Regions from separate parts of the Streptococcus sp. HMSC061E03 genome, predicted to be linked through region 1. Evidence: predicted binding sites of a transcription regulator. Region 1 holds the regulator's gene; the other holds the start of a gene.
What was found. The regulator CtsR, encoded in region 1, represses protease genes until heat stress. The targets are predictions, from matches to a motif close to TTGGTCAAAAAAGGTCAAANA.
Positions count from the first base shown of each region.

Region 2: a site for CtsR is predicted at 2,195-2,215, ahead of clpP (ATP-dependent Clp protease proteolytic subunit ClpP). Genes of this name have one in related genera too.

Region 1 covers NZ_KV812797.1:212,756-217,147, reverse strand. The annotation lists gene HMPREF2917_RS08750 (alpha-L-fucosidase) at 1-2,076, shown strand, start outside; gene HMPREF2917_RS08745 (CtsR family transcriptional regulator) at 2,293-2,757, shown strand; gene HMPREF2917_RS08740 (ATP-dependent Clp protease ATP-binding subunit) at 2,758-4,392, shown strand, end outside.
Region 2 covers NZ_KV812784.1:215,326-219,717, reverse strand. The annotation lists gene HMPREF2917_RS01300 (ABC transporter substrate-binding protein) at 1-866, opposite strand, end outside; gene HMPREF2917_RS01295 (DUF2129 domain-containing protein) at 975-1,253, opposite strand; gene clpP (ATP-dependent Clp protease proteolytic subunit ClpP) at 1,531-2,121, opposite strand; gene upp (uracil phosphoribosyltransferase) at 2,255-2,884, opposite strand; gene mgtA (magnesium-translocating P-type ATPase) at 3,104-4,392, opposite strand, start outside.

The DNA of each region.
Region 1 (4,392 bases):
ACTCCAATCTTGAACGGAGTCTCTGTCTATAAGACGCCAGCCAGCATTGAAGAAACCGATGGCTATCCGCTTGGTTTGACTTATCATTCTGACCGGACTGCTGACCGGGCTAATGGCCAATGGAATGAAGAGGGAGAAGGCGTTCGAGGCACCTCTATGTGGACCAAGGAAAAAGGAGCTTCCGTGACCTATCAATTTGAAGGCACCAAGGCCTATGTCGTCGCAACTGTCGACCCTGGTCATGGGGAAATGGATGTCTATGTCGATGGACAAAAGCTAGCGACCGTCAATACCCAAAGCCCAAGCCGCAAACGTAGCCAAAAGGTCTATGAAACACCGGATTTGACAGCAGGATCTCACACCTTGACCTTGGTCAATAGCAAGGGAGATGCGATCGCAACGGAAGGGATTTATGCCCTCAATAACCAAGAAAAGGGGATCTTTGAGTTTGCCCAGCCAATCCTAGCTGTTAAGAAAGGCGACCCAGCGCAAGTCGTCGTCAAGAGAAAAGGTGGCTCTAAAGGAAGTGCCGGTCTGAAATTGATCACAGAACCAGGAACAGGGGTTCATGGCAAGGTCTATAAAGATACCAACGTCACCCTTGAGTTCGCAGATGGCGAGACAGAAAAAACAGTCCAAGTTCCAACCATTGATTTTGCAGGAAAAGCGACCGATGTCTATGACTTTAAGGTCAAATTGTTGCATCCGGATCAAGGAAGCTTGGTCGGCTTTATTCCAGAACTGACAGTTCAAGTGATGAATGAAGACCAGTTGCCAGAAAATCGCAAAGAAGTGGATGACCAAGATCCAAAACTGCACTATAACCAAGGCTGGCATCATGAGACAGACAACAAAGACTTCTCAAATGGCACAGAATCTTGGTCCAGCTTTAACCAAGTGTCCGATGAGGAAGGCAAGAAACACATTGAAGTGACCATTACCTTTAAGGGCACAGGCGTGGAGGTCCGAGGAGTGGTTGATCCAAGTCATGGTCTCTACAGCGTCACTTTGGATGGGAAAGAAATGGCCTTCGAAGAAGGGCGTGGCCATGATTATGAGATCGACGGCGATCATTATTTCAGTGGCTACGGAGATCAACGCAAGCTCGACCAGAGTTTGGTCAATCTGCAAGGCCTAGCAAAAGGCTACCACCAGCTACGCTTGCATCTGGATCCAGCCCTCAATGACCCTCAGTCATCCAGAGCCATCCAGGTGGACCGATTTGTCCTCTCAGGGAAAGATAGTCAGTTGCTCAGTCAAGAAGAGCTGCAACAGATCATCAGAGAAGGAGTAGAAAAGATCAAGGCTACTTCTCTCGATCGCTTGAAAGCAGATCTCAAACCGACGGTTCAAGGACAATTGACGGACTTGACTCAGTTGTTGGATCAAGAGCGGCCAGATTTGGTTGCTGCAGCTAATCAAGTCGAAGCCCTTGAAACCATCTTAGAAGATGCTCACAATTATGAACCCCTGACGCAGACACGGCCAGAAGAAGGTATTCGGGATTTGATTCTTGAAAAGCCAGAACTTCTCATCGAAGCGGAGGAGATTCCATTTGAGAGTCAAACACGTGAGAACAAGGACTTGGCCAAGGGCGAAAGCCGGATCCTTCAAGCAGGAAAGGTCGGACGCCGGTTGAAATTGATCGAGGTTCGACAAGAAGAAGGCAAAGAAATTCGGACAGAAGTCGATGCCTTTGTCGAAGTGGAGGCCCAGGACCAGATCACAGAAGTCGGAACGAAGGAAGCGGAAAAAAGTCCGTTGATAGCTGATATGCCGACTCCAACCACTCCTGTCACCCCAAGTAAGGTGCAACCAGAAGTTATGACTCTTTCTCAAGCTGAAGACAAAAAAGAAAAAGGAAGACCTGTTCTCTTGCAACCGAAAACCCCAGAAGCAGTTTCTGTTTCGACTTCAGACCATCCGGAAAAAGAAGTGGTTAAAAGTCCTTCTCTACAATCGGAAGGAAAACTTCCTCAAACCGGTACAAAACAAAGTGGATTGTTTGCTTGGTTAGGTCTTCTTGGTCTAGGATTCTTGGGCGGAGGCGCCAAATTCGCTCGTCGCAAAGAGTAGCTCCTTCTTCGCATAAGAGGTTAGTTCTCACTAGCCTCTTTTGTTTTGCCTTCTTAAGAGATTCCTATTTCCATGGAGTCTTTGCTTTATTTACAGCCGTAAAAATTGTATAATAGTCAAATAAGGTCAATGATGAGAAGGAACACTCCAAGACCATTTTTTATGGGCGAAGAACAGAGCATCCATCTAGAAAAAAACAAGCCAGAAAGGAGCATCATGGCAAATAAGAACACATCTGATAGCATTGAAGCTTATATCAAGGCCTTGCTGGCTCAAGCTGGCATGGCAGAGCTCAAAAGAAGTGAGTTAGCCGATGTCTTTCAGGTTGTACCCAGTCAGATTAACTATGTCATTAAGACTCGCTTTACCGAGAGTCGAGGCTATATTGTAGAGAGCAAGCGCGGTGGTGGGGGCTATATCCGCATTGGCAAGGTCCAGTTTTCAGATCACCATCAGATGCTCCAAGACTTGGCAGCCAATATTGGAGAGACCATCAGCCAGCAGGTCTTTAATGATATCCTCCAGATGCTCTATGAAGAAAAATTATTGACAAAACGTGAAACGCAGCTGTTGCTTGCGACGACCTCCGATGAGGTCCTAGGTCGAGATGCTCTCATCCTACGAGCAACGATGCTGAAAAAAATCATTCAACAAGTAGATAGAAAAGGAAATACCGACTAGATGAACTATTCAACAGCACTGTTAGAAAGTATAGAAGCGGCCCAAATACTAGCAGGCCACTATCAGGGGCATACCTTAGATACTTGGCATCTCCTGACGGCTATGGCCAATAATCCCTATAGCGTGGCAGGTTCTGTACTGAACGATTATCCTATGCAGATCGATGAGTTTCAGGATGCAGCGGAGCATATTACAGGCCAAGCTTTTCAAAGCGACAATCGGTATGAAATCTTTCCATTTTCTTATCGGATGGAAGCCATTATGAAACACGCAAGAGAGATTGCCCAGGTCCTTCATGCCAAGACCTTGGGAACAGAGCATGTGCTCCTCTCTCTTCTAGCAGACCGTGGGACCTTGGCGAGCCAAGTCATGGAGTTTGCTGGCTTTGCCTTTACAGAGCAAGACAAGGGAGTTCCTATTGCCTCCCTTCGCAAGAATTTAGAAGACAAGGCAGGCTGGGACAAGAATGATATTAAAGCCATTCGGAGTCTCTATCGCGCCCAAAACCCTAACCGCCAAACCATGGGAAATATGATGGGCATGCCCCCAAGCACCAGTGGAGGTCTTGAAGATTATACCCGTGATTTGACAGAAATGGCGCGTGCAGGCCAGCTTGAGCCTGTGATTGGTCGGGATGCAGAGATTTCACGCATGATCCAAATCCTCAGCCGCAAGACGAAGAACAATCCTGTATTGGTGGGAGAAGCAGGGGTCGGAAAAACCGCCCTTGCCTTAGGTCTGGCTCAGCGGGTCGCTAGTGGCAATGTTCCAGCTGAAATCGCACAGATGCGTGTCTTAGAATTGGATCTCATGAATGTCGTTGCAGGGACGCGCTTCCGTGGGGACTTTGAAGAACGGATGAACAATATCATCCAGGACATCGAAGAAGACGGTCACGTGATTCTCTTTATCGATGAACTGCATACCATTATGGGGTCAGGATCCGGTATTGATTCGACCTTAGACGCAGCCAATATTCTAAAACCAGCCCTGGCACGGGGAACCTTGCGTACAGTTGGAGCAACGACTCAAGATGAGTACCAAAAGCATATCGAAAAAGATGCAGCCCTTTCTCGGCGTTTTGCGAAAGTCACCATTGAAGAGCCAAGTGTTGCAGATAGCATCCAAATTCTCCAAGGCTTGAAAGAGACTTATCAGGACCACCATCATGTGACCATTACCGATGAAGCGATCGAAACAGCTGTCAAATATGCCCACCGCTATTTGACTAGTCGTCAATTGCCAGATTCAGCCATTGATCTATTGGATGAAGCGGCAGCTACCGTACAAAACCGCGATTCCAACGGTCACGTAAAAGAAGAGTTGACCGCCTTAGACCGGGCCTTGATGGACGGCAAGTGGAAGAAAGCAGCCCAGCTCTTAGAAGTAGAGGCCGCTCCCATTGTCTACAAAAAAGAAGTCACTGACCAAGATGTCTTGGTGACCTTGAGCCAATTATCCGGTATTCCAACTCAAAAACTGACCCAAACCGATGCCAAGAAGTACCTAAACTTAGAAGCAGAATTGCACAAGCGCGTGATTGGTCAAGACCAAGCGGTTTCGAGTATCAGTCGGGCTATTCGACGCAATCAATCAGGTATCCGTAGCAATAAACGTCCGATCGGTTCTTTCATG
Region 2 (4,392 bases), on a different contig from region 1:
TCAGTAGAGAATCCAGCTACGTAGTAGATGTCTGTAGCTGCAGCAGGTGTTGCTTGTTCAACGAATTTAGCATCACTAAATCCATCCCCACCAATGATTGGTTGTTTGATTCCCATACCACGCGCTTGGTTTACGATCTTACCAGTTTCAGTGTAGTAACCTGGAAGAACAATCGCATCGAAGTCTTTATCTTTGATTTTTGTAAGGGCAGCTTGGAAGTCTGTATCCTTAGATTGGAATGTTTCTGTTGCTACGATTTCACCTTTGTAAGATTTCTTGAAGGCTTCAGCAATCCCTTTCGCATAGTCAGATGAGTTATCGTAGTAAAGAACGACTTTCTTCGCTTTCAAGTTATCAGTTGTGTATTTAGCAATGATTTTTCCTTGGAAGCTATCGATAAAGGTTGCACGGAAGAGGTAATCTTGACCTTTTGTCAAATCATCTTGAGTTGCTGATGGTGTGACCAATGGAACACCTGCTTTACCAGCGTTGGCAACCGCTGCTGCAGTAGCACCTGAAGTTGCAGGTCCTACAAGAGCGTTCACTTTTGATTGAGTGACAAGGTTTGTAGTGACTGTAGCTGCTTCAGCTGTTTCAGATTTGTTATCTTTATCTGTGACAACGATCTTCTTACCGTCAGCTCCACCCTTAGCGTTGATTTCATCAACGGCCAATTGAGCACCTTTTTGTTCAGCGCTACCGTAGGCTGCTACTTCACCAGTTTTTTCAAAGTTAAAACCGACTTTTAGTTCCTTGCCGATTTCGTTACCAGTTGTGTTTGAACCTGAAGTAGAAACTTCACCACAAGCAGCAAGAAGAGCGACACTTGCAATGGTTAAAAATGAAAGAGCAAATTTTTTCTTCATTTGTAATGATCTCCTTAAATGAATCTTAAATTAAATACATTAAGAATATACCGAATTATCTGACAATTGTCAATAAAAAAAGCGCAATCCATCAAATGATTGCGTTTTCTATCCTTCTGTGACCACAGATGGGGTCTCCAATCGTTGTAAACTCCCCACAAAATCTGTATCTAAATCTTTGAGATGGCAAGGCAAGACCTTTTTGACATAACGTTCTTTCTTTAAGTCTTCCATGACTTGATCGGCCTTGTCACTGTCCACATACAATTGGACATAACGGCATTTCTTAGAATGGTACAAGACATCTCCGACTGATTGTAATTTTTTCCCGTCGCGATTGTAATACAATTTAACAATTAAGCCTGTTCTTTCTTGTTTCTCAAACATGGTCAATCCCTTTCTCGTTCTGTTACTAGTATATCAAATTTCAAGAAAAAGAACTACTCTTTTATGAGAGCAAAAAAGAGAGTGGGACAGAAATCGGTCATTCGTTAGAATTCGATTTCGTCGTTCCACCTCCGCACAGTTGAGTAGGCCTGTATAAGCTGATGAAATCAGCGTATTAGAGCCCACTCAACAACTGCGTCTTGCTCGACAATCCAAAAACAATTGAGAGGCTAGGACTTTTGTCCCAGCCTCTTGACGGACCTTCCCATAGAATGGTTTAGCCCAATTTATTATTGGCCATGATTTCATCAATAAAGCCATATTCAAGCGTTTCTTGTGCACTCATCCAATTATCTCGCTCCGCATCAGCATGCACTTTTTCAATGGATTGACCTGAATTTTCCGCAAGAATTTTTTCCAAGTTATTCCGTGTTTTGAGCAAGTGTTCTGCTGCAATCGCCATATCGGTTTGCTGGGTACCACCACCAGTACCACCCATTGGTTGGTGAATCATGTACTCGGCATTTGGCAACATGAAGCGTTTGCCCTTCGCACCGCTTGAAGCAATGATAGTTCCCATAGATGCTGCCATCCCCATAACAATGGTTTGGACATCTGACTTGATAAAGTTCATCGTATCTACGATGGCGAGACCTGCTGAGACAGAGCCCCCTGGGGTATTGATATACATATAGATATCTTTTGTATTATCTTGGGCATCCAAGAAGAGCAATTGAGCGATAATGGAGTTAGCCATTTGGTCCTCAACTGGTCCTGTTACCATGATAATTCGATCTTTCAACAGACGGGAATAAATATCGTAAGAACGTTCTCCACGACTGGTTTGTTCAATAACTACTGGAATCATCTATTCTTCTCCTTTAGTATCCATTCATTCTCACGATTCGTGAGGTTCAAAGTATATGTGCTATTATAAACCAATGGTCAAAAAAGGTCAAATCTTAAGCACCTTTCGGACTTTTCTTATAATGAATGGTTTCTTATTTGGTACCGAATAAACGGTCACCTGCATCCCCAAGACCAGGAACAATGTAGCCATGTTCATTCAAATGATCATCGAGGGCTGCTGTAAAGATATCCACATCTGGGTGAGCTTCTTGAAGAGCTTTCACCCCTTCTGGCGCTGATACTAGGCAGACAAATTTGATATGGCTAGCGCCACGTTTTTTCAAGGAATCAATCGCTAGAATAGCGGATCCACCCGTAGCAAGCATCGGGTCTACTACAAAGATACGACGTTGATCAATATCTTCTGGCAATTTCACCAAGTATTCAACTGGTTTCAAGGTTTCTTCATCACGGTACATCCCGATATGGCCAACCTTAGCAGCTGGTACCAAACTCAAGAGACCATCAACCATCCCAATCCCTGCACGAAGAATGGGGACAATAGCCAATTTCTTCCCTGCGATTTGTTTTTGAACGGTTTTGGTAATAGGAGTTTCAATTTCAACATCCTCAAGAGGCAATTCACGCAACACTTCGTAGCCCATCAACATAGCAATCTCATCTACCAATTCACGAAAGGCCTTCGTAGAGGTATCTGTACGACGAAGAATAGATAATTTGTGTTGAATCAGTGGATGTGTAATAACTTCTAATTTTCCCATTTTGAGATCCTTCTTTCTAAGCTGTTATTATTCAAAAAAGAGCTATGATAAAAGTGGAGTCAAACTCTACTCTTTCTTTCAGTCCCTCTTTGATACTCACAGCACATGGAAATCTTCATTTCCAACTTTACATTCTTCTTATTATACCAAATTTTACAAAAAAAAGAGAGCCCTTACACTTAATTTTTTGAGTTCGGACTCACTCTTTCTATCAATCAATTACAACCATTCTTTGTACTTCTTAATATAGATACGTTTGACAACCGTCACACTAAGCATATAGAGGACGATAATAGCAAACAATAGAACAAAGTACAATCCATTTAGTTGGCTCAACTTCAAGATAGAAGCCAAAGGACTATATGGAAGGGAGGTTACAAAGAAGGCTGCTGCTAGAGTCGTCACCACGACTGAGAAGGCTGGACGACTTTGGATAAATGGAAGTTTTGGTGAACGCAACATATGAATAACCATGGTTTGAGACCACATAGATTCAATAAACCATCCAGTTTGGAACACCATGATAAAGGCTGCTGCATCTGCTGCTCCATGGTTGTAGCCATGACCTAAAATCATTGGGACAACAAGGAAATAAAGAAGCATGTAGGTAATAATATCAAATACTGATGAAATTGGACCAATCCAGGCCATAAAGCGCATGATAGAGTTTGCTTCCCAGATACGAGGTTTCTTGAGGAATTCCTTGTCGACATTGTCAAAAGGAAGGGCGATACAAGAAAGATCATAGATAAGATTGAGCACAATCAAATGAACGGGAGCCATTGGAAGAAAAGGCAAAAAGATACTGGCAAAGAGCAGAGAAAAGATGTTCCCGAAGTTAGAAGAGACCGTCATCTTGATATACTTGGTCATATTGGCATAGACCTTGCGACCTTCAACCAAACCTTTTTCAAGGACCATCAAGTCCTTATCCAGAAGGATGACATCTGCCGTTTCCTTGGCGATATCCACAGCGGTATCCACGGAGATCCCAACGTCTGAGACCTTCATGGATGGAGCATCGTTGATCCCATCTCCCATGTAACCCACCTTGTGGCCATTGTTCTTGAGGCAGAGGATGATCCGCGCTTTTTGATCGGGTGATAATTTGGCAAAGACCGTTGTTGTTTCCACAACTTGTGCTAACTCTTGGTCAGTCATCGTATCGATTTCGCTTCCCAAAAGAATCCGCTCGACATCTAGTCCTACTTTTTCACAGACAGCTTGGGTGACCTTTTCATTGTCCCCAGTTAAGATCTTGGTGGTTACCCCATATTCTGCAAGAGCTTTGATTGCTGGAGCTGCAGAAGGTTTTGGTGGATCAAGAAAGGCAAGGTAACCGGTTAGGATCATGTCTCGTTCATCTTCAACACTAAAGATGTCATTTTCGTCCAAGTCGGTTTTGTAGCTGACGCCCAAAACACGAAGACCTTGTTCATTTAACTGAGCAACTTCAGCGAGGACCTCTTGACGGACTTCATCTGTCAGGCGTTTAATCTCCCCCTTGT